Regions from separate parts of the Mesorhizobium sp. P2_A8 genome, predicted to be linked through region 2. Evidence: predicted binding sites of a transcription regulator. Region 2 holds the regulator's gene; each other region holds the start of a gene.
What was found. Region 2 encodes LexA, which represses DNA repair genes until DNA is damaged. Its sites were predicted from a motif close to TGTTCNNNNTGTGTTCNG; they were not measured.
Positions count from the first base shown of each region.

Region 1: the regulator LexA is predicted to act here: its motif matches at 3,100-3,117, upstream of recA (recombinase RecA).
Region 3: the regulator LexA is predicted to act here: its motif matches at 2,833-2,850, upstream of AC1D10_RS17525 (PA0069 family radical SAM protein).
Region 4: the regulator LexA is predicted to act here: its motif matches at 2,109-2,126, upstream of AC1D10_RS02910 (ImuA family protein).

Region 1 covers NZ_JBFUDB010000007.1:201,968-207,120, reverse strand. The annotation lists gene sufA (Fe-S cluster assembly scaffold SufA) at 1-66, shown strand, start outside; gene AC1D10_RS21545 (GFA family protein) at 100-597, opposite strand; gene AC1D10_RS21540 (TfoX/Sxy family protein) at 687-1,010, shown strand; gene AC1D10_RS21535 (pseudouridine-5'-phosphate glycosidase) at 1,022-1,939, opposite strand; gene AC1D10_RS21530 (carbohydrate kinase family protein) at 2,015-2,959, opposite strand; gene recA (recombinase RecA) at 3,241-4,338, shown strand; gene alaS (alanine--tRNA ligase) at 4,615-5,153, shown strand, end outside.
Region 2 covers NZ_JBFUDB010000009.1:223,886-229,038, reverse strand. The annotation lists gene gltX (glutamate--tRNA ligase) at 1-275, opposite strand, end outside; gene AC1D10_RS26240 (ComEC/Rec2 family competence protein) at 377-2,830, shown strand; gene lexA (transcriptional repressor LexA) at 2,824-3,561, opposite strand; gene AC1D10_RS26230 (hypothetical protein) at 3,524-3,901, shown strand; gene AC1D10_RS26225 (GntR family transcriptional regulator) at 3,932-4,669, opposite strand; gene kynU (kynureninase) at 4,830-5,153, shown strand, end outside.
Region 3 covers NZ_JBFUDB010000005.1:489,703-494,855, reverse strand. The annotation lists gene AC1D10_RS17550 (4-(cytidine 5'-diphospho)-2-C-methyl-D-erythritol kinase) at 1-1, shown strand, start outside; gene moaB (molybdenum cofactor biosynthesis protein B) at 3-557, shown strand; gene AC1D10_RS17540 (GFA family protein) at 698-1,153, shown strand; gene AC1D10_RS17535 (hypothetical protein) at 1,129-2,103, opposite strand; gene AC1D10_RS17530 (glycosyltransferase family protein) at 2,250-2,774, opposite strand; gene AC1D10_RS17525 (PA0069 family radical SAM protein) at 2,925-4,079, shown strand; gene AC1D10_RS17520 (ribonuclease HII) at 4,232-4,927, shown strand; gene AC1D10_RS17515 (F0F1 ATP synthase subunit B) at 5,004-5,153, opposite strand, start outside.
Region 4 covers NZ_JBFUDB010000001.1:607,744-612,896, forward strand. The annotation lists gene AC1D10_RS02905 (DUF6504 family protein) at 1-1,136, opposite strand, end outside; gene AC1D10_RS02910 (ImuA family protein) at 1,078-2,085, opposite strand; gene AC1D10_RS02915 (LysE family translocator) at 2,197-2,829, opposite strand; gene AC1D10_RS02920 (metallopeptidase family protein) at 2,966-3,388, shown strand; gene AC1D10_RS02925 (TetR/AcrR family transcriptional regulator) at 3,410-4,039, opposite strand; gene AC1D10_RS02930 (hypothetical protein) at 4,204-4,929, shown strand; gene AC1D10_RS02935 (DUF1737 domain-containing protein) at 4,874-5,080, opposite strand; gene AC1D10_RS02940 (HpcH/HpaI aldolase/citrate lyase family protein) at 5,130-5,153, opposite strand, start outside.

The DNA.
Region 1 (5,153 bases), on a different contig from region 2:
GGCGAATCCGTCGAGCTGAAGCCGGCCGATCTCAAGGCTCTCGCGGAAGCTCGCGCCACGGCCTGAGTGCCCTTCGCCCCGTTTACGGGGTGAAGAACGCTAGTCCACCCACATGCCCGTCCGCTTGTGCCAGTCGGCGATCGATTCCTCCGGGTAGACATCGAACGTCTTGTCGCCCTTGCCGATCACGGGCTCGACCCAGTTGGCCTTGTATTTCAGCATCAGATGCACCCGGCTGGGCGGCTTGGGAAGGTCGTTGTCGATCGCCGATGCGAACGGATGCACGAGCTCCGGCCAGGTCGGATCGTAGAGCCACAGTGCCGACCCGCACTTGCGACAGAAATTGCGCTCGCCCGTTGATATCTCGCACTGCGGACGCTCGTCGTCCTCGATCTCGGCCCGGTAAACGCCGAGGCTCCTTTTGCCCTTGATTTTCAGGGTGTCGTTGATGGCGCCGAGGTTGATGGCAAAGCCGCCGCCGCCTTGCTGCTTGCGGCAGATCGAGCAGTAGCACAGCATGAATGGTGCCGGCGTGTGGCTCCCCACCTCGAAGCTGACGGCATTGCAGCGGCAGGACCCTTTTAGCAGAAGCGGCATGGCAAAAACTCCAACGGATGGCTCTCAACCTGTCAGCATGATTTTGGTTGCGGCATGACAATGCCAAATGCCGGTGACATGATTGCGGCATGGACAATGAACGCATCGCCGAACTGTTCGAGGGCCTCGGCCCGGTCAGCATCCGCAAATTGTTCGGCGGCAAGGGCATCTATTTCGACGGTGTCATCGTCGCCATCGTGCTGCGCGGCGAATTGATGCTGAAGGCCGACGCGCAAAGCGCGCCCGACTTCGAAGCCGCGGGATGCCGGCAATGGACCTATACCGGCTCTCGCCACGGCAAGCTTGTCTCCATGCCGTACTGGACCATTCCCGACAGCGCCTTCGACGATCCCGACGAGATGGCGCCATGGGCACGCCGCGCCTATGAGGCAGGGCGGCGCGCCGGCAAGTAGCTGCGTCGGAACTACAAAGCCTTGGCGATCTCCGCCGCCAGCCTTGCGTTGTTTTCGACCAGCGCGATGTTGGTCTTCAGGCTCCGACCGCCTGTGAGTTCGAGGATTTTCGACAGCAGGAACGGCGTCACCGCCTTGCCGGTCACGTTGAGCGCTTCGGCGGCCTTCTGCGCCGCTTCGATATAACCGGCCATCTCCTCGGCCGGGATTTCGTGGTTCTCGGGCACCGGATTGGCGATCAGCATGCCGCCGGCGAGCCCCAGCGCCTGCCGCGTCTGGTAGAAATGCGCGATCTCTTCCGCTCCGTGCAAGGTCAGCGGCGCGCGGAACGGCGAATGCCGCGACCAGAAAGCCGGCATCGTCTCGCAGCCATGACCGACCACCGGCACGCCGCGTGTCTCCAGCACTTCCAGCGTCTTTTCGATGTCGAGGATGGCCTTGGCGCCGGCTGACACGACAATCACCGGCGTGCGCGCCAGTTCATCGAGGTCGGCGGAAATGTCGAAACTCTTTTCCGCCCCCTTGTGCACGCCGCCAATGCCGCCGGTGGCGAACACCTTGATGCCGACCATGTGCGCGGCGATCATCGTGGCGGCGACCGTGGTGCCGCCGGTGCGTCCTTGCGCCACCGCAAAACCGAGGTCGGCGCGCGACAGCTTCATGGCGTCGCCGGTCATGGCCAGCGATTCGCGCTCGCCGTCCGACAGGCCGATCTTGATGCGGCCGCCAACCACGGCGATCGTGGCCGGCACCGCGCCGCCATCACTGATGATCTTTTCGACATCGGCTGCCATGGTGCCATTGTCAGGGTAGGGCATGCCATGGGTGATGATGGTGCTCTCCAGCGCCACCACCGGCCGCCCGGCGGCCAGGGCTTGCGCCACGGGCGCATGGATGTCGATGAAGGGGCTGGCGGTTTCTGGTGTCATCTTGATCTCCAACCCGGAGTGCGGCGCATCCATCTGGACGCGCAGCTGCATACCGGTGCTATGAACTGGCCGGTCTCATGCCACTTCCTGCGCATCCGGCACAAGAGCCAGCGCCTCGGTGAAATCAGCTGCGGAGAAATCGGGAACGGCGTCGGCGCTCTCGATGGCCAGCGTTGCAGCGGCAATGCCTTCGCGCAGCGCTGCGCGCAAAGGCAGGCCGCGCAGCAAGGCGGCGACCGCCGCGCCGGCCAGCGCATCGCCGGCGCCGGTGACATCGGCGACCTTTCTTGGCGTCGGCGGCAGGATCGAGAAGGTGCCGGCTTCATCGAAGCCCAGCATGGCAGCTCCGCCCGCCGTCACCACGCCGCTTTTGAGCCCTGCGCGTTTCAGCCCGCCGACGATGTCCTGCCCTGGGGCCGCACCGTCCAGGCCGGCAAGGGCTAGCGCCTCGCGCCGGTTCATGAAGACGACGGCCAGATGGCCGAGCACTGGCCTCAGGCGCACGATCTTGGCCGGCGAGATGGCAATGGCGAAGACGGGCTTGCCGGCGGCGAGTGCCACCAGCCGCTCCAGTGCCGCCGTCGGCAGGTTGGCGTCGCAGAAGACGGCATCGGCGGCAGCGACAACCTCTCTCACCTTGGAGCGCCTGATCTGCTTGGGAAACGCCAGCTCATAGAGCGCCATGTCGGCGAAGCCGACGATCAACTCGCCCTCGCTGTCGATCAGCGCCGTATAGCTCGGCGTCGTGCGATCGAGGAACACCGCCGACAGGTCGGCAATACCGGCCTCGGCGATGGCTCGTGAAACGGTATCGGCGGCGGCATCGCCGCCACGAACCGACAGCAGCGACGCGGAGACACCGCGACGAACCGCACTGCGCAAAGCGTTGAAGACGCCGCCGCCGACATCCTCGCGCATCGTGCCGGGATTGGACGCGGCTGGCACGTAGGGGCCGGACACCTGGCCGCGCCTATCGATATGGGCGCCACCTACGGCCAGTATTTTCGCGGATTTCAGCATGCCGGCGATATGACCTTTGTTATTCCAGCCGCACAAGCGCTAGGCTGCGTGACGAAGCTTCGCATCCAAGGCCGCGATTCGGCAGATCGAAACAATCGAGCCGCCTGGCCCAATGCGAGGTGCATTCCTGATCGAATTCCTGGGACAAAAAAAGAACAAATCGGGATATTGATTGTTTTTCAGATATTTGAACCCCCTTGCCAAACGAGAACAAAAAAGGTACAAATAGGCAGGGATTACGGATTGTCCGGCCTTCATTGACGACCAAGGGGTGATGTATCATGGCTCAGAATTCTTTGCGGCTGGTAGAGGACAAAGCGGTGGACAAATCAAAGGCTCTGGATGCGGCGCTGTCGCAAATCGAGCGGGCTTTCGGCAAAGGCTCGATCATGCGGCTCGGCGCGAACGAGCAGGTCGTCGAGATCGAAACGGTGCCGACCGGCTCGCTTGGCCTCGACATCGCGCTTGGCGTCGGTGGCCTGCCGCGCGGCCGCATCGTCGAGATCTACGGGCCGGAAAGCTCGGGCAAGACGACGCTGGCGCTGCACACCGTGGCCGAGGCCCAGAAGAAGGGCGGCATCTGCGCCTTCGTCGATGCCGAGCATGCGCTCGATCCGGTCTATGCCCGCAAGCTTGGCGTCGATCTGGAAAACCTCCTGATCTCGCAGCCCGACACCGGTGAGCAGGCGCTGGAAATCTGCGACACGCTGGTGCGCTCCGGTGCCATCGACGTGCTGGTGGTCGATTCGGTCGCGGCGCTGACGCCACGCGCCGAAATCGAAGGCGAGATGGGCGATTCGCTGCCCGGCCTGCAGGCCCGCCTGATGAGCCAGGCGCTGCGCAAGCTGACCGCCTCGATCTCGCGCTCCAACACCATGGTCATCTTCATCAACCAGATCCGCATGAAGATCGGCGTCATGTTCGGTTCGCCCGAGACCACGACCGGCGGTAATGCGCTGAAATTCTACGCTTCGGTCCGCCTCGACATCCGCCGCATCGGCTCGGTCAAGGACCGCGACGAGGTCGTCGGCAACCAGACCCGCGTCAAGGTGGTCAAGAACAAGCTGGCGCCGCCCTTCAAGGTGGTCGAGTTCGACATCATGTATGGCGAGGGCGTGTCCAAGACCGGCGAACTGGTCGATCTCGGCGTCAAGGCCGGCGTGGTCGAGAAGTCGGGCGCCTGGTTCTCCTACAATTCGCAGCGTCTCGGCCAGGGCCGCGAGAATGCCAAACTGTTCCTGCGCGACAATCCCGACACAGCGCGCGAGATCGAGCTGGCGCTCAGGCAGAATGCCGGGCTGATCGCCGAGAAATTCCTCGAGAATGGCGGCGCCGAGAGTGGCGACGACGGTTTCGAGGAGGAATCCGGCGCGATGTAGCAGCGTCGTGCGCAAGATGCCGGTCGAAGATCGGCCATAATTTTGTTTCATTATCTCAGGCTTATGTAATCGAGTTCTGTGTTTTCGCGTTCCAAACCGCCGGCTTTCGAGCCGGCGGTTTTTCATTTTGACGGCGAAGCAGCCTGGGTTCGAACGGCAGGCAAAGGCCGCGAATTGGACCAATTCCGTGTTTCTGGACAGGGTGCGATGTGACGGCTAAAAGGCCATGTCCATTTCCGCCGGTTTGCCGGCGGCTCTCTCGAAAAGGCAGTATTCATGAGTGGCGTGAACGAGATCCGGTCGACTTTTCTCGACTACTTCCGCAAGGAGGGTCACGAGATCGTCGCGTCGAGCCCGCTGGTGCCGCGCAACGATCCGACGCTGATGTTCACCAACGCCGGCATGGTGCAGTTCAAGAACGTCTTCACCGGCCTCGAGAAGCGGCCCTATTCGCGCGCCTCGACCGCCCAGAAGAGCGTTCGCGCCGGCGGCAAGCACAACGACCTCGACAATGTCGGCTACACCGCGCGCCATCTGACCTTCTTCGAGATGCTCGGCAATTTCTCCTTTGGCGACTATTTCAAGGAGCGCGCCATCGAGCTTGCCTGGAACCTGATCACCAAGGAATTCGGGCTGAACAAGGACAAGCTGCTGGTCACCGTCTATCACACGGACGATGAGGCGGCCGGCTTCTGGAAGAAGATCGCCGGATTTTCCGACGACCGCATCATTCGCATCGCGACCTCCGACAATTTCTGGGCGATGGGCGACACCGGACCGTGCGGGCCGTGCTCGGAGATCTTCATCGACCGCGG
Region 2 (5,153 bases):
ACGAGCTCCTCCGCCACCTCACGGTGGCGCGGCGCACGCTCGAACTGTGACACCGGCTCGCCGTCCCAGGTCAACCCGAGCCAGGAAAGCCCGTCGAGAATGGCCGCGGTGGCAGCATCGGTCGAACGCTCACGATCGGTGTCCTCGATGCGCAGCAGCATCGTGCCATCGGTGTGCTTTGCATACAGCCAGTTGAACAGCGCCGTGCGTGCCCCGCCGATGTGCAGGTAGCCGGTGGGCGAGGGGGCAAAACGGGTGACGACCTTGTCGGACATGGAACTCTCGGAAACCATCTTAAGCGGGTGCGGTTGCGCGGACTTTCGCGCGGTCGGCGTTCATGTAGCATAGGGTGTCGAGGGCGCAAGGGGCAGACCCGATGGCTGGACCAGGCCGGGGCTCGAATCAGGGCGAGGACGCTGCTATCGGCGTCAGCGAACGGTCGCTGTTTGCGCCGCCGCAGCCGGCTTCGTTGCCGCCGCCATCACCTCTCGTGCCGGGCACCGGCAACCTGCCATTGCAAGCCGATATCCCGGTCGTTGCCGAAGTCGGCAGGATCGTGCGCGTGCGCCGGCAAATCGGTCCGATATCACTGCCTCGCCTGCGACACAGCCTGGCCACGGCAGCGGGCCTGGAGCTCGACCGAGGCGTGGCCTTTCTGCTGGTGCCGGTCTGCCTGGCAATCGGCGCGATCGGCTATTTTTCGCTGGCGGCGGAGCCTGACTTTCCAAAGCCTGTCGCGGTCGTTGCACTGACGGCGTTCTGTGCGCTTGTCTCGCGTTCCTGGCCGAAAACCCATCTGTGCCTCATGGCAGCATTGTTGTGTGCGCTGGGCTTGCTCGCCGCAAAGGTCGAGACATGGCGGGCGGGAACGCAGATTCTGGGTTCGGAAATCTCGACTCAACTGACGGGGCGGGTGGTCTCGCTCGACCGGATGGAGAGCGGCCGCATTCGGCTCACCATCGATGTGACATCGACCGCCCGGCCGAAGTTGCGCTATGCGCCGGAGCGGGTTCGGCTTTCGGCGCGAAAGATCCCGGCAGAGATGACCGCCGGCTCCCTCATCGCCGGCTACGCCAAGCTGTTGCCGCCGACAGGCCCGGTACGGCCGGGCAGCTACGATTTCTCCTTCGACAGCTACTTCGCCGGCATCGGCGGCAGCGGGTTCTTTCTCGGCAATCCAAAGATGGCCGCCACCGATGGCAACGAGATGCCGCTGTCGGCCCGCCTTTCCTCGGGGATAGAAAATGCCCGCGAAGCCATCGCCGACCATATCAGGGGCAGTGTCGGTGGCGCCGAGGGCGAGATTGCCGCGGCGCTGATCGTCGGCGTGCGCGCCGGCATTCCCGATGACATCAACGAAGCGATGCGGAGGACCGGCATTTACCACATCATCTCCATTTCCGGACTGCACATGGCGCTGGTCGCCGGCACAATCATGGGCTTGCTGCGTGGCGCCTTCGCCCTGTTTCCGGACTTTTCCGCGCGTCGACCGGTGAAGAAATACGCGGCCGCCGCGGCACTTTTCTCGATCGCCGCCTACCTGATCATCTCTGGCGTCGTCGTTGCCGCCGAGCGCAGCTTCATCATGCTGGCCGTGATGCTGATTGCCGTGCTGTTCGATCGGGCGGCGCTGACCATGCGCAATCTGGCGATCTCGGCGATCGCCGTCATTGTGGTGTCGCCGCACGAAGTGGCCGGCCCGAGCTTCCAGATGTCGTTCGCGGCGACGGCTGCGCTTGTCGGCGCCTATGCCGGGTGGTCGGATCATCGAGCGGGAAAGACGAGACCTCCGCCGCCACGGCGATCGCTGCCTGGGTTTCTCACGCAAAAATTCCTGCTGGCGGCTGGCGGCCTTGCGATGACCTCCATCATCGCCGGCGGCGCGACTGCACTGTTTGCCATCTGGCATTTTCAGCGGGTGTCGCCGCTCAGCCTGTTCGCCAATCTGGCCATCATGCCGATCGTGTCACTTGTAGTCATGCCCTTCGCCGTCCTCAGTGCTCTGGCGATGCCATTCGGTGCCGACGGCCCCTTTCTTTATGTGATGGGCAAGGGCCTGACGGCGATGATCGCCATGTCCGGATGGATTTCCGAGCGCTCGCCGGTCGACGCCGTCGGGTTGATTTCGCAGCAGTCTGTCCTGCTGGTGGCGATTGCCTTGGTCATTGCGACGATGGCGACGACATGGCTGCGGCTCGCAGCCCTTCCCTTTGCGCTTGCCGGCCTGTTGACCGTCTCGAATACGCGCCCACCGGACGTGCTGATCTCGGAGGACGCCAGGCTGGTTGCGTTGCCGATCGGGGGCGGCGAGCTGGCCGTCAGCCGCGCCCGTCCGAACGAATTCACGGTCGACAACTGGAAACGCGCGCTGACATCGGAAACCATCATCGTGCCGGAGGTGTTCAGCAAAGGAGAGGGGCAGTTCGACATAGCGGATGCCGCTGAACTGCCGCCGGGCGCGCCTTTCTACTGCACGTCAGGCGTTTGTCTCGCCAAGCATCCGTCCGGTGTGATCATCGCGCATGTCGAAGACGGGAAGGACGCCTGGAAGGCCTGCGGCTTCGCAGACCTGATCGTCATCAATGACGCCACGGCCTATGACCCCTGTCACAATCCGCTGGTGCTTGTCATCACCAAGCGACAACTGGCTCGCAAAGGCAGCGCCGCCGTCTTCTTCGATCGGGAGTCTGCGACGACGCCGGCAACGGTCAGCTTCGCGGTGGACAGGCCATACCGGCCCTGGCACACGCAACGCAAATTCTCGCGCGAGGCGAGGGGCCTTCCACCCTATCGCAAACCCGAAAAGCCGGCTGCAAGCCCTGCTCAGTAGCGCCTGATCAGGCCGACGAGCTTGCCTTGCACCTTGACCCTGTCCGGTCCGAAAATGCGGGTTTCATAGGCCGGGTTGGCGGCTTCGAGGGCTATCGAGGCGCCCTTGCGGCGGAACCGCTTCAGCGTCGCTTCCTCTTCATCCACCAGCGCCACGATGATCTCGCCCGGGCTGGCTGTATCGGCGTTACGGATGATGACCGTGTCGCCGTCGAAGATGCCGGCCTCGATCATCGAATCGCCCTTGACCTCCAAGGCGTAGTGCTCGCCGCCCATGATCATGTCCGGCGGCACCGAGATCGAATGCGTCTGGTGCTGGATGGCGTCGATCGGCACGCCGGCGGCGATGCGGCCCATCACCGGGATCGACACGGCGGAGACGACGTCGTCGTCATTGCCGGCAGAAGGCATCCGCGAAGGCGACGGTTTGATTTGCCGGCCAAGGCCGCCTTGACCGAGGCTGCCCTGGATGACGCTTGGTGAGAACTTTTTTGCCGCGTTGAGGCCAGGCGCGATCGAGTCCGGCAGCCGCAGCACTTCCAGAGCGCGCGCCCGGTTGGGCAGCCGGCGAATGAAGCCGCGCTCCTCCAGCGCCGTGATCAGCCGGTGGATGCCGGATTTGGAGGCGAGGTCGAGCGCTTCCTTCATCTCGTCGAAGGATGGCGGAATGCCGCTTTCCTTGAGGCGTTCATGGATGAACATCAGCAGTTCATGTTGTTTGCGCGTCAGCATGGCAGCCCCCAGGTTACCTGAAATCGGAATCGGAAAAACAAACCCAGAACAAACACTATCTGTTCCAGTTGTGTTCCGCAACCGTTTAAAGTTTAATGAATTTGTTAAGACGGCTGAAATCATTTGCCGCGCGGTAGCGTGCGGCGTTCCACGCTTGCCTGCAACCGCCACAGCCTTGGTTCGATTGAAAATGTTATGGTTAATGGCTTTGGCCCACCCTGTGTCGGGCTTGGCATCCGTTACAGATGAAGCTCAACGAGAGGGCTTTGGTCACGTCACCGATGGTTGGCCTGCCGTGAACGAAACGAAGCCAAAATGCCAACTTCGCCGGAGAAATTGACCAAGTCGGCTTTAGCCTGTTCCTGTTGCATTACCGCTTGTTCGTGCTGCCGTCGCCAGCATGGACATAGACATGCAACGTGTAGCCGATGTGGGCGATCATCAGGGTTTTCGCGCGCTCGATGTTGCGATCCAACGCCGCTTCCATGAGCGCGGTGTGATGTTCGATCGCGACAGCCTGGCGCAACGCCGCCACGGCCTCCTCATAACCATGCTGCAGGCCAGCGACCGCTCGCAGGGTTGGTGCAAGGCCTAGAAACCGGTGATGGCGACGCAGTTGATCCGCGATCGTGGAATGGAAGGTCAGCAGCCATGGGGATGCTGCCGCGCCGAGCAGTGCCGCGTGGAAAGCCTCGTGCTTTTCGTCCCATTCGTCCACCACGCCGTCGGACGGGTCGTCGACCGCTGTCTTGCAGCGCGACAGCCGGTAATGGGCCGCGACAACGGCATCCTCCCATTCACGGCCGCCTTTCTCGATCGATTCCTGGAGCAGCGGCAGTTCGACCACGAGCCTCGCGCGTGACAGATCTTCCAGCTCGACGCGCGAGACTGGTGCGACGGCAAAGCCACGATTGCTGATGGCGGTCACCAGGCGCTCGGCCTCCAACCGCGACAGCGCCTCGCGCAACGGGGTCCAGCCAATGCCGTAGCTGCTCCGCAACGCGCTGAGCTTGAGCGGCGCGCCGGGCTTCAGGCGGGTCGTGAGGATATCGCGACGCAGCAGCCTGTAAGCTGCTTCCGTTTTCGAGAAGTGCTCGTCATCCAGCATCGCCGTCCATCCGTACTGCCTGGGCGACGATTATATATGAAAACCTCTCGTTCCGTAAATTATATATAACGTTTGACAGCGCCTAGGAGACTGCCCATGATCGGCTAACGGTTTCACCTGATGCTCATCCGAGTACGCTCATGCGCGGGGATAGTCGATCATGAATGCCACTCTCGATCTCGCTGCAATCGAGGCGATGGATGCCGCGGATCCGCTGCGTGCCATGCGCGATCGTTTCGTCTTGCCGGAAGGGGTCATCTACCTCGACGGCAATTCGCTTGGCGCGGCTTCACCCGCCGTCTTCGAAGAGATCCAGAAGGCCGCGACGCAGGAATGGGCGCAGGATCTCATCCGTGCCTGGAACACCGCCGGCTGGTTCGACATGCCGGTCGAGCTCGGCGACCAGCTCGGACGCCTGATCGGTGCCGCGGCCGGCCAGACGGTGGTCTGCGACACGACCTCGATCAACATCTACAAGGTGCTG
Region 3 (5,153 bases), on a different contig from region 2:
AGATGGCCAGGATTGACGAGAGCCGGCCTTTCATCCCGATCCGCATAGCGGTGCTGACCGTGTCCGACACACGCAGGCTTGCCGACGACAAATCCGGCCAGACGCTGGCCGACCGCATCACTGAAACCGGTCACATCCTGGCCGCCCGCGATATCGTCACCGATGACCGCGAGAAAATCCGCGACAAGGTGCTCGGCTGGTCGAAGGACCCGGCGATCGATGTCGTGATCACCACTGGCGGCACCGGCTTCACCGGCCGCGACGTGACGCCGGAAGCGCTGGAGCCGATCTTCGAAAAGCGCATGGACGGCTTTTCGGAAGTGTTCCACCGCATCTCCTACGACAAGATCGGTACCTCGACGATCCAGAGCCGGGCGACCGGTGGCGTCGTCAACGCCACCTTCGTCTTCGTGCTGCCGGGCTCGCCCGGCGCCTGCAGGGACGCCTGGGACGGCATCCTCAAGGCGCAGCTCGACTACCGGCATATGCCCTGCAACTTCGTCGAGATCATGCCGCGCCTGGACGAGCACCAGCGGCGCGGAAAATCGGCTCCGTAAAAGCCAAGGCAAAGCGCCGGTTCCACGCCGTATTTGCAAGGCAGAACAATACCGGCGCCTTCGAAACCCCATTCAAACCGAACCCCGGGGAAAGTACCCTGCGTGAAGGCGATCATCGCCGTCACGACAAGGCAGGTACGATGAATGTGCATACTGGCGGATGCCATTGCGGCAACGTTCGCCTTGGATTTTCAACCGGGCTCGACCCGTCGCAAGTCGAAGTTCGCGCCTGCCAGTGCTCGTTCTGCGTCAAGCATGGTTCGCGCGCCGTCGCCGATCCGGCCGGCAGATTGACCATCTCGGTCAAGGACAGAACGCAATTGCGGACATATCGGTTTGGGCTGAGGACGGCCGACTATTTGATCTGCCGGGAGTGCGGCGTCTATGTCGCTGCAATCGCCGGGGATGATGACGACGCCAGGGCGATCGTCATCATCAACGCCCTGGACGACCGAGAGCGGTTCAATCAGGAACCGGTGTCCGTCGACTTCGATGCCGAAAGCAGAGAGCAGCGCCAGGCCAGACGCCGCGCTCGCTGGATGCCTGTCCTAATGAGCTTCGGAAATTCCCTTCAGCGGATGACCGGCTCGCCATGAAAGCGTCGGCGTGACGGCGGCGACACGCCGAAGCCGACTTCCATCATCAGGCGCGGCGTGCGCGCCGGCACTGTGCCCATGTGGAAGCCGAACGGGTCCTCGACGAAGCCGAGGCCGGCGTCGCCGGTCAGCGTCACCGGGCTCTGCTCGCCATAGACATCCAGAACCTCTTGCGCAGGATGGCCGACCAGCAGGGTGAGCTGGTGCTTGAGGCTGCGGCGCTTGTGGCTGCCCCGGACATAGACATGCGGACCGGTGTCGGCGTCGACCGGCTTGAGATAGAAGAAGAATTTCAGCATGCGCCAGTCATCGAGGTCGAAATGATACTTGCCGAGCGAGGCAAGGTTCTTGTCGGCGTCCGAAGCTGCACCGGTCGGAAAACTCCACCAGACGCGCGTCGTGATCAGTTTCGCCTGGCCGCCGAGATAGTGCGCTGCGATGTCGAGAAGCAGCGGATCGCGCTGGATGGCGAGTGCCGCCCGGCAGTCGAGGATGCGCTCGAAAAAATGCCCGCTGAGCAGCGAGCGGCCAAAGCGCTTCTCGGCCTCGGCATGTTCACCCGGCATGAATTCGAGACGGCGGTCGAAATTGCCGAAGCAAGGCGTGCGCCGGGCGAAATCCGAGATCTCTTCGTGGATCGCCGGCGGCAGGACCAGGCCTGAAAACAGCCCGTCGGAACGCAGCGCTTCGACCACTGCTTGGCGGTCGACGCCGGCAAACATCGTGTCCCCCGCATTGTCGGCCGGGCGGGCTCGTCTTGCGCCGAGCCAATGCATCCGGCGCCCAGGCATTGTGCGCGCCAGCACGAACATCGGCAGCCAGGCGGGGTTTTCGCGCAGGTCCGTCAGATAGGTCGGAATGCGCACGGCGATGCGCCGCAGCAGGCTGCCGTTGCGCGCAATAGCCTCGAGACTGGCCGTGCCGGATTTGTCGGGGGTTGAAAGGTTCATTGGGTCCTCGGCTATGAGGGCGACACCGATGCCGCATCGGGTGCTCACCACTCGGCATGACCCAAACCCAATTCACCCGCCTACGGGAAGCTAACCCCCCGTCAGATTTTGTGCAATGCACAATGGACAGAGCAGCTGCAAAAAAATCACGTCGGCGAGCGGTGCTCTTGCCTCGGCGGCGCCACCCAGATTTCGGCGTCGAGACGCTTTGTCGCAAGGCCGCGTGCGATGGCCTCGGCGCTTCCGCCACTCTTGGCCGCTGCCGCGGCCTGATGCTTGCGAATCACCAACCCGTCGGCCAAGGCGCGGTTTCCCGAAAAGATCCGGGCCAGGAACGGTGTCCGGCTGCCGCGCGCCCGCGAGAACCGCGCCGCCATGGTCTGCCTCGCCGTGTGGGCAACAACCGCGTCGATCCAGCCTTCCACCAGCCGCGCGCCCGGCTCCAGAAGCAGCAGCCAGTCGCCCTTGGCCTGGCGGATGCCGACAGCGATACCGCCGGTCACGTACTGACAGCCGGCATGCTCGGCAACTCGATGCGTCTGGTCGGTGGAACCCGTGTCACAGACGATGACGTCACGCACCACGCCCTCGACCGCGCCGCCAATCAGCGAGCCGAGCGTACGGGCTAGGCCCTCCTCGTCATTGCGGGTCTCGATCAGAACACTGAGCATCATTAGCCGAATAGCGGAAAGCCGAACGCAGCGCCAGTTTTTGCAATGCACCCCAAAAAGTTCTTGCTTTGTTCTCATCGACTAAATAGGAATAATTTCATGAACAGAACGATTCGACACAACATGGACAGTCCTTGGGAGCGGGCGAAGATGGAACAGATCGTGCGCGCCGACATTGCAGCTTTCGGGGCAGGAAGAGCCGAGATGGCCAATGCGATGATCGAGCAGAGTGGCATGCGTGTCCGTCCGGACCGCAATCGCGGCAGGTCGGCGGGCATCAATCCGTCCGGCCGGTTCGAGCCGGTCAGCCGGCATGTCTTCGATGATGGCTGGAATTCGCTGGAGGAACTGCCGCCCTTCAAGACCGAAGTGCAGGTCGAGAAGCCGCGCACCATCATCACCCGCAACGAATCGCCGGACATCTCCTTCGACCGTTCGATCAACCCCTATCGCGGCTGCGAGCATGGCTGTGTCTACTGCTTCGCGCGGCCGACACACAGTTTCATGGGCCTGTCGCCGGGTCTCGATTTCGAATCGAAGCTGTTCGCCAAGCCGGATGCGGCGCGCTTGCTCGACAAGGAGTTGTCGAAGGATGGCTACCAGCCGCGCACCATCGCCATCGGCACCAACACCGATCCCTACCAGCCGATCGAGAAACAATACCGGATCATGCGCGAGATCCTCGAAGTGCTGGAAGCGCGCGGCCATCCGGTCGGCATCGTCACCAAGTCCGCTTTGGTGACGCGCGACATCGATATCCTGTCGCGCATGGCCGAGCGCGGGCTGGCCAAGGTGGCGCTGTCGGTGACGACGCTCGATCGCATGCTGGCCAGGACGATGGAGCCCCGTGCCTCGACGCCGACCAAGCGGCTGGAAGCCATCCGACAGCTTTCGGATGCCGGCATTCCGGCTTCGGTCATGGTCGCGCCGATCATTCCCGGCCTGACCGACCAGGAGATGGAACGCATTCTGGATTCGGCGCGCGCCGCCGGCGCACGCGAGGCGGGTTATGTCATACTTCGCCTGCCGCTGGAGGTCAGTCCCATCTTCAAGGACTGGCTGCTGCGCCACTATCCCGACCGCTACCGTCACGTGATTTCGCTGATCCGCTCGATGCGCGACGGCAAGGACTACGATTCGGAATGGGGCAAGCGCATGAAGGGCGCCGGTCCCTACGCCTGGCAGATCGGCCGGCGCTTCGAGATCACCGCCAAGCGGCTCGGCCTCAACGTCGAGCGGCGCACGCTTCGGACCGACCAGTTCGTTGCCGCCGGAAAAGACCAGGTGCAACTGACGCTGCTTTGAAATTGCAGTTTCCTGCGGCGGTTTGATCTGGCGCAGCACGAGAATCCCGTCCGGCCTGCCCCGGCCTGCAGACGGTGCCCTCCCGGTCCGGCGCCCCACCCGACCCGGAGGGACTTGCGGAGAATCGGAGCCGATGCGAACCTCGCCGCAACATGGCTCGCGCGCGTTCCGATTCTCCGCTTCTCTTTGAGATCATCGAGAAACCCGACTTCTCCTTCGAGACGAAGGCGATGGCCGACGGTCTGTGGCCGGTGGCGGGAATGGACGAGGCCGGACGTGGTCCCCTGGCCGGGCCGGTGGTCGCCGCCGCAGTGGTGCTCGACCCCGCCAACATTCCGGATGGGCTCGACGATTCCAAACGCCTTAGCCACCTGCAACGCGAAGCGCTGTTCGTGCGAATTCTCGGCTCTGCACTGGGTGTGTCGATGGCATCCATAAGTGCCGAGGGGATCGACGGCAGCAACATCCTCAAGGCCAGCCTTGAGGCGATGCGCCGTGCGGTGATCGGCTTGTCGGTTCAGCCGAAGCTCGCGCTGGCCGACGGGCGCGACGTGCCGCCGGGGCTGCCTTGCGCCGGCCGCGCGCTGATCAAAGGCGACCAGCGCTCGCAATCGATCGCCGCCGCGTCGATCGTCGCCAAGGTGATGCGCGACCGCATGATGTGCGGCTGCGGCAACCATCACGACCGCTACGGCTTCGAGGTCCACATGGGCTACGCCACGGCCCGCCATCGCACGGCAATCGAGGTGCATGGTCCAGTGGCGCGACTGCACCGCGTGTCCTTCGCGCCGTTCAGGCTTGGCGGGACGGAAGTGGCGGAAGAAGAGAGCCTTGCCGGCCTGGATTGATCGGATGGTTTGCCCGCAACAAAAAAGCCGCCAGGTTTCCCGGGCGGCTTCGATACTTTGCTCGGGATAAGAGAGCTCAGTTGAGCTTGGACTTCACATCCACCAGCGATGCCTTGAACAGGTCAGCACCCGCCTTGGCGTCGATCTTGCCGGCGAGCAGCGTGCGCGCGGCCTCGACGGCGATGTCGACGGCGCTGGCGCGGACTTCGCTGATGGCGTCACGTTC
Region 4 (5,153 bases), on a different contig from region 2:
GGCTTCTTCGGCGGCGTGGTCCGGCGCGGGGCCTCGGTGAAGGGGATCGTGGCGACGGCGCGCTCCGGCAGATGGCTTTCGACGACGACCGGCTGCAGGACCGCGCCCTCGCCGAGCCGGGCGCGGATGCGGTCGGCGAACAGCGCGATATCGGCCCCGTCGTCGGTTACCTCGCCGGCAAGGTCGGCCTGCTGCATGTCGAAGGCGGCGGCCGTCAGCACCGAGAGCCGCACCAGATCGAAGCCATAGCCGGCATCGATATCCTGCTCGAGCGCGGCCAGCCTTTCATGGAACAATTTCTGGATCAGCGAGGGTTCGCGCATCGGCCGCGAGGTGCCGATGGCAATGCGGCTGACGGCGCCGTCGACACGAAACAAGAGCAGCGCCAGCGTCCTGGCACCCTCGCCGCGACGCTCGAGGTCGGTCTTCAATGCCGTCGCCAGCATGCCGACCAGCCGTTCGATGTCCTCGGTCAGGGTGACGGGCTCGCTGAGATGGCGTTCGACCGAAAGCGGCGCGACGGGAAGGCGCGGCGAGACCGCCTCGTCGAGACGACCAAGCGCCTGGTCGAGGCGCAAAAGCAGCGAGGCGCCGAAGCGGCGGGCGAGTGGCGCGCGCGGTGCCGCCATGACGGCGCCCGCCGTGCGCAAGCCGACGCTTTCCAGGCTGGTGCGGGTCGCCGGTTCGATGCGCAGTGCTGTCAGCGGCAAGGGCGCGAGCAGCGCTTCCTCCTCGCCGCCAGCGACGATGCGGTCGCCGGAAAACCGTGCCGCCGCCCAGGCCGCGCCCGGTGTCGCGGCAAGCCCGGCGCGGACATCGAAACCCTGATGGAAGAAGCGCGACAGGATGTCGTCCAGCATGGCGCGTTCGCCACCGAAAAGATGGGTGCAGCCGGTGACGTCGAGAAACAGGCCGTCCGTTGCGTCCAGCGCCACCAGCGGTGTGTAGCGGTCGCACCAGTCGGCAAGGCCTTCGAGCAGGCGACGGTCGGCCTGCGGATCGGCCTCGACGATGTCGATCGAGGGGTGCATGGCGCGCGCGTCGGCAATGCCCATGTCGCGCTTCAGGTGCAGCGCTTTAGCCCGCTCGTCGAGGGCCGAGATGCGCTGCGCGTTCCCACGGCGATGGCTGATCACCAGCGGCAGGTGATCCGACGGCCGGGAACGCCAGGACCGCCCCAGACGCTGCCGCAGGATCCTTTCCACTGCCAGATAGGGAAACCACAGGGACAGGATTCTTTGCTCTTTCCTCGCCCCTTCTTTCATCGAATCCGCGTTCATCGGGGTTCCACTCCAGTGTGAATTGTCCAGGCAGGGCCGTGCGGCTCTTGCCGATGGTGATGGTGAAGGCCGGGCGGCCGATCGAGCCGGCCAGTGGCCCGGCGATGGTGTCGCGCGGCACAGCCGGCGCCGACGCGACAATGAGACGAACCGGTGCCGCCGTCGGTTCGGGCCCGGCGGCCTGCCGCAGCAGGAACACCGGCCGGCCGGCACTCTGTGCCCTTGCATGCAGCCGGCGGGTTGCGGTCAGGTCGAGCCGCTGCGGATTGCCGCGGATCTCGAGGATGACGGCGGCGAGCGCCGTCATCTTTGCAGCCTCTTCGGCGACCCACAGCGCATCGACAAGTTTTGGCGCCTCGGAAAACAGCAATTGCTCGGGCTCGATGCCGAACGAGGCATGAAGCCCCCTGGCATAGGGAAAGCCCGCCTCGCGGAAAATCTCCGATGTGCCGATCCACAGCACCGGCAGCCCTTGTGTCCGCTTGAGGATCAGGCTTGTCAGCGACAAAGCGAAGCCGGCGACGGCTCCGGCATCGCGGGTTTCAATGCCATGGATTTCGTTCAAGGCGGCTTTCGGCAGGCCGCCGCTCAGGGCGGCATCGAGCCGCTCGACGCCGGTGGGCAGGAACGCATCCGGCAAAGCCGCGGCAACGCCGCGCCGGATGATGGTGAGATCGGCGCTGACATCGGCATCAGGGGTCGCGCCGACCGGCGCCTGCAGGCGCTCGGGTAGCGTTCCCTCGATCTTCGCGATCTGGCGGCGCAGGGCAAAAACAGTCTCCTGCGCCACGGCGGTCATCGCCATGACGGTCAGCTTCCACTCACAATTGTTCCTGTTATGTTCCTATAGATTCCAGAGGGGACCCCAAGAGTCAAGCAGAGTCATGGGGAATTTATTCCTCTACAGTCGTTTGATCTAGCGCTGGCCGCCCAAGGCCAGTCGTGCCGCAAGCCCTGCAAAGACGGTTCCCAGCAGAATCTGCGGCGCCCGCCGAAACCGCGTGCGCCTCGACAAGGCCGCACCGATCCGGCTTGCGGTCAGGATGACCACGCCATTGACCACCAGCCCGATCAGGTTGAGCACGGTCGCCAGCACCAGGATCTGTGCCGCCACCGAACCGGCCTGCGGCTGCACGAACTGCGGGAAAAGCGCCAGCACGAACAGCGCCATCTTCGGGTTGAGCAGATTGGTCAACAATCCCTGCCGGAAGATGCGGCCTTGCGAGTAGCGCGGCAGGCCAGTGACCGGTGCAAGCGCTGTTCCATCGGAGCGGAACGCCTTCCAGGCGAGATAGGCGAGGTAGGCCGCTCCGGCATAGCGGACGATGTCGTAAGCGATGGGCGCGGCAAGGAACAGTTGCGACAGGCCGAAGGCGGCGGCCAGCGCATGGCAATAGGTGCCGGTGGCGATGCCGGCATAGGTCGCAAGGCCCGAGGCGCGCCCCTGGCTGGCGCTGCGGGATGCGATCAACAGCATGTCCGGCCCCGGCGTCGCGGTCAGAGCGAGGCAAGCAATGGCGAAAAGTCCAATGATGGAAAGGTCCGGCATGAGAACTCCTGTTACATGGCCGGAACTGACCCCTACGCGATTCCTCCGCGGCGGCAAAGCACCCGAAGCCGGAATTGCCGGCATCATTTGCCGATTCCGGTGCGAAAGCCTATATGCCGGGATCAAAGGACAAAGCATGGCCCGCATCTACAAGACCCGCACCTGGCACGACGAACTCTCGCCTTCGATGGAGGAGATGGAGTTCCTGGCGCTGGAGGCTTACGCGCATCTGCCGGAGGATTTTCGCAAGCTGACCGGCGAGATCGTCATCCAGATCGCCGAATTCCCGACCGACGAAATCATGGACGACCTGTCGCTGGAAACGCCGTTCGACCTGCTCGGCCTGTTCGAGGGACGCGGCATTGCCGAACGCTGGAATCCGCAGACCGGCGAAGGTCCGAACCGCATCACGCTCTACCGCCGCGCCATCCTCGACTACTGGTCCGAGAACGAGGAGACGCTGGGCGACATCGTCACCCACGTGCTGATCCACGAGATCGGCCACCATTTCGGTCTCTCGGATGACGATATGGAGAAGATCGAAGAGGCGGCCGAGTAAACTAATTCCTACGTCGCGCCATCATTTCCCAATGAGTGTCACGAAATGCTTTAATACGTTCTGCGCAGTCTGCTCTTCAGTATGTCCGGCCACTGCCCATTGCGCAAAGTGCCCATCAATGTACATGCGTGCGAGCCCGTAGACGAGCGCCCTCGCGGCAATCTGGGTCTCTGTTATGTCGTCTGATCGGAGCATGTTTCGTCGCTGCGCTTCTGCCATCGACCCTTCCATTAGCGAACGTACCGCTTCGTTATCGCGACGCAGCGACTCCGAACTATCCCAATCAATAAGACTGCGTGTCGAGATGATCTGGAAATGGGTGGGGTTTCGAATTGCCCAGCGCAAATAGGCGATTCCAACAGCGGCAAACCGCTCAATCGGGTCGTCCGTCGCAACGTTCTCGACTGCATTCGTAATCTCCGAGCGGAATCGGCTCATTGCCTGCTCTGCGACAGCCGTCATCAATGCGGTCTTGTTGCTGAAGTGGCGGAATGGCGCGCCGGGGGAAACGCCGGCACGCTTCGCGGCTTCGCGCACGCTCACATTGTCGGGGCCACCTTCCTCGATTAGTTGAACCGCGGCATCGATCAGCGTGTCGCGCAAATTGCCATGGTGGTAGCTGGAGCGGCCAGGCGTCTTGGCTTTTGCCATCTCATTCCCTTCGTTCCGTTGACTTCACGCGTCGTAGCATGATTTCTCGATTTATGTAATCATTGTTTACATCTCTGAGGAGACCATGTAAGCGGTGATTACAGATGGGATCGGAACAGGCCTGCGGTCTTCGCGGCTCCCGAATTCCCGATGAGGAGACGAACATGCTTGCCAGAACCGCCGAACCCCGCCGTCCGCAATCGGTCATTTCGCTTCAGAGTCCAGCCGAAGAACCTCAGCACGAGGAGAATTTCGCGATTGTTCAGTCGAGCGCGGCTGTGCCCAGCGTCACGCTTTATCGGCTTGCCTCCGTCGCAGGGATGGGAAGCGCGCTTATTCTTCTGGTCAACGCGGCTAAACGCAGCTCGCTCATCGCGACCACCGATCTGACGCAACTTCTCGCACCAGTCGCCGAGATATTGGCGCTTGGTCTTGTCATAGGCTTGTTTCTTGCGTTTGGCCGGCGCGCGGGCTTGTTCGGCACTATCGCGTTTGTCATCAACTTCGTTGCATTGGCAAGCTTGGTAGGCGTGGAAGTGGTGATCAATCTCATATTTTCGAAACTTCCGCTGACGACCATCATCGACCTGCGAGCCGGGCCGCTCGGATTGGCTCTGGTCGTCAGTTCGGTTCTTTTTCTGCTTGGAACGCTCGCGTTTGTAATCGCTCTTGCCGTTGGAAGAGGCGTGCCGCGCATTCCTCTCGCCCTCTATTTCATTGGCGCGGCGCCTATCGCGCTCCGTGCGTTCGTGCCGGAGTGGGCTCTTGACCTGGGCTTGGTAACGCTTGCGGCAGCGATCGCCTGGCTGGCGGGGTGGTTGTGGATGCGAGCGCCTACCAGTCGCTCAGCTTGGTGTCCGGCCCGTATTCCTGACCGTCGATATCCTTGACCACGGCCTGGCCGCAGCACATCGTCTTGGCCTTCTTGTCGTAGGCATAGGTCGGCGAGCCGAACAGGTGCCAGCCCTTGTTCAAGGCTGCCGTTACCTTGTGGCAGAAGCTGGCATCGTCCGGGCCAGTCAGAAAGCGGTAGAGTTTCATGTCTCAAGTCCTGTCGTGAGTACCTTAGCCGGCAAGCATGGGCATGATATCATGCGCCGATGGCGGCCGCCTT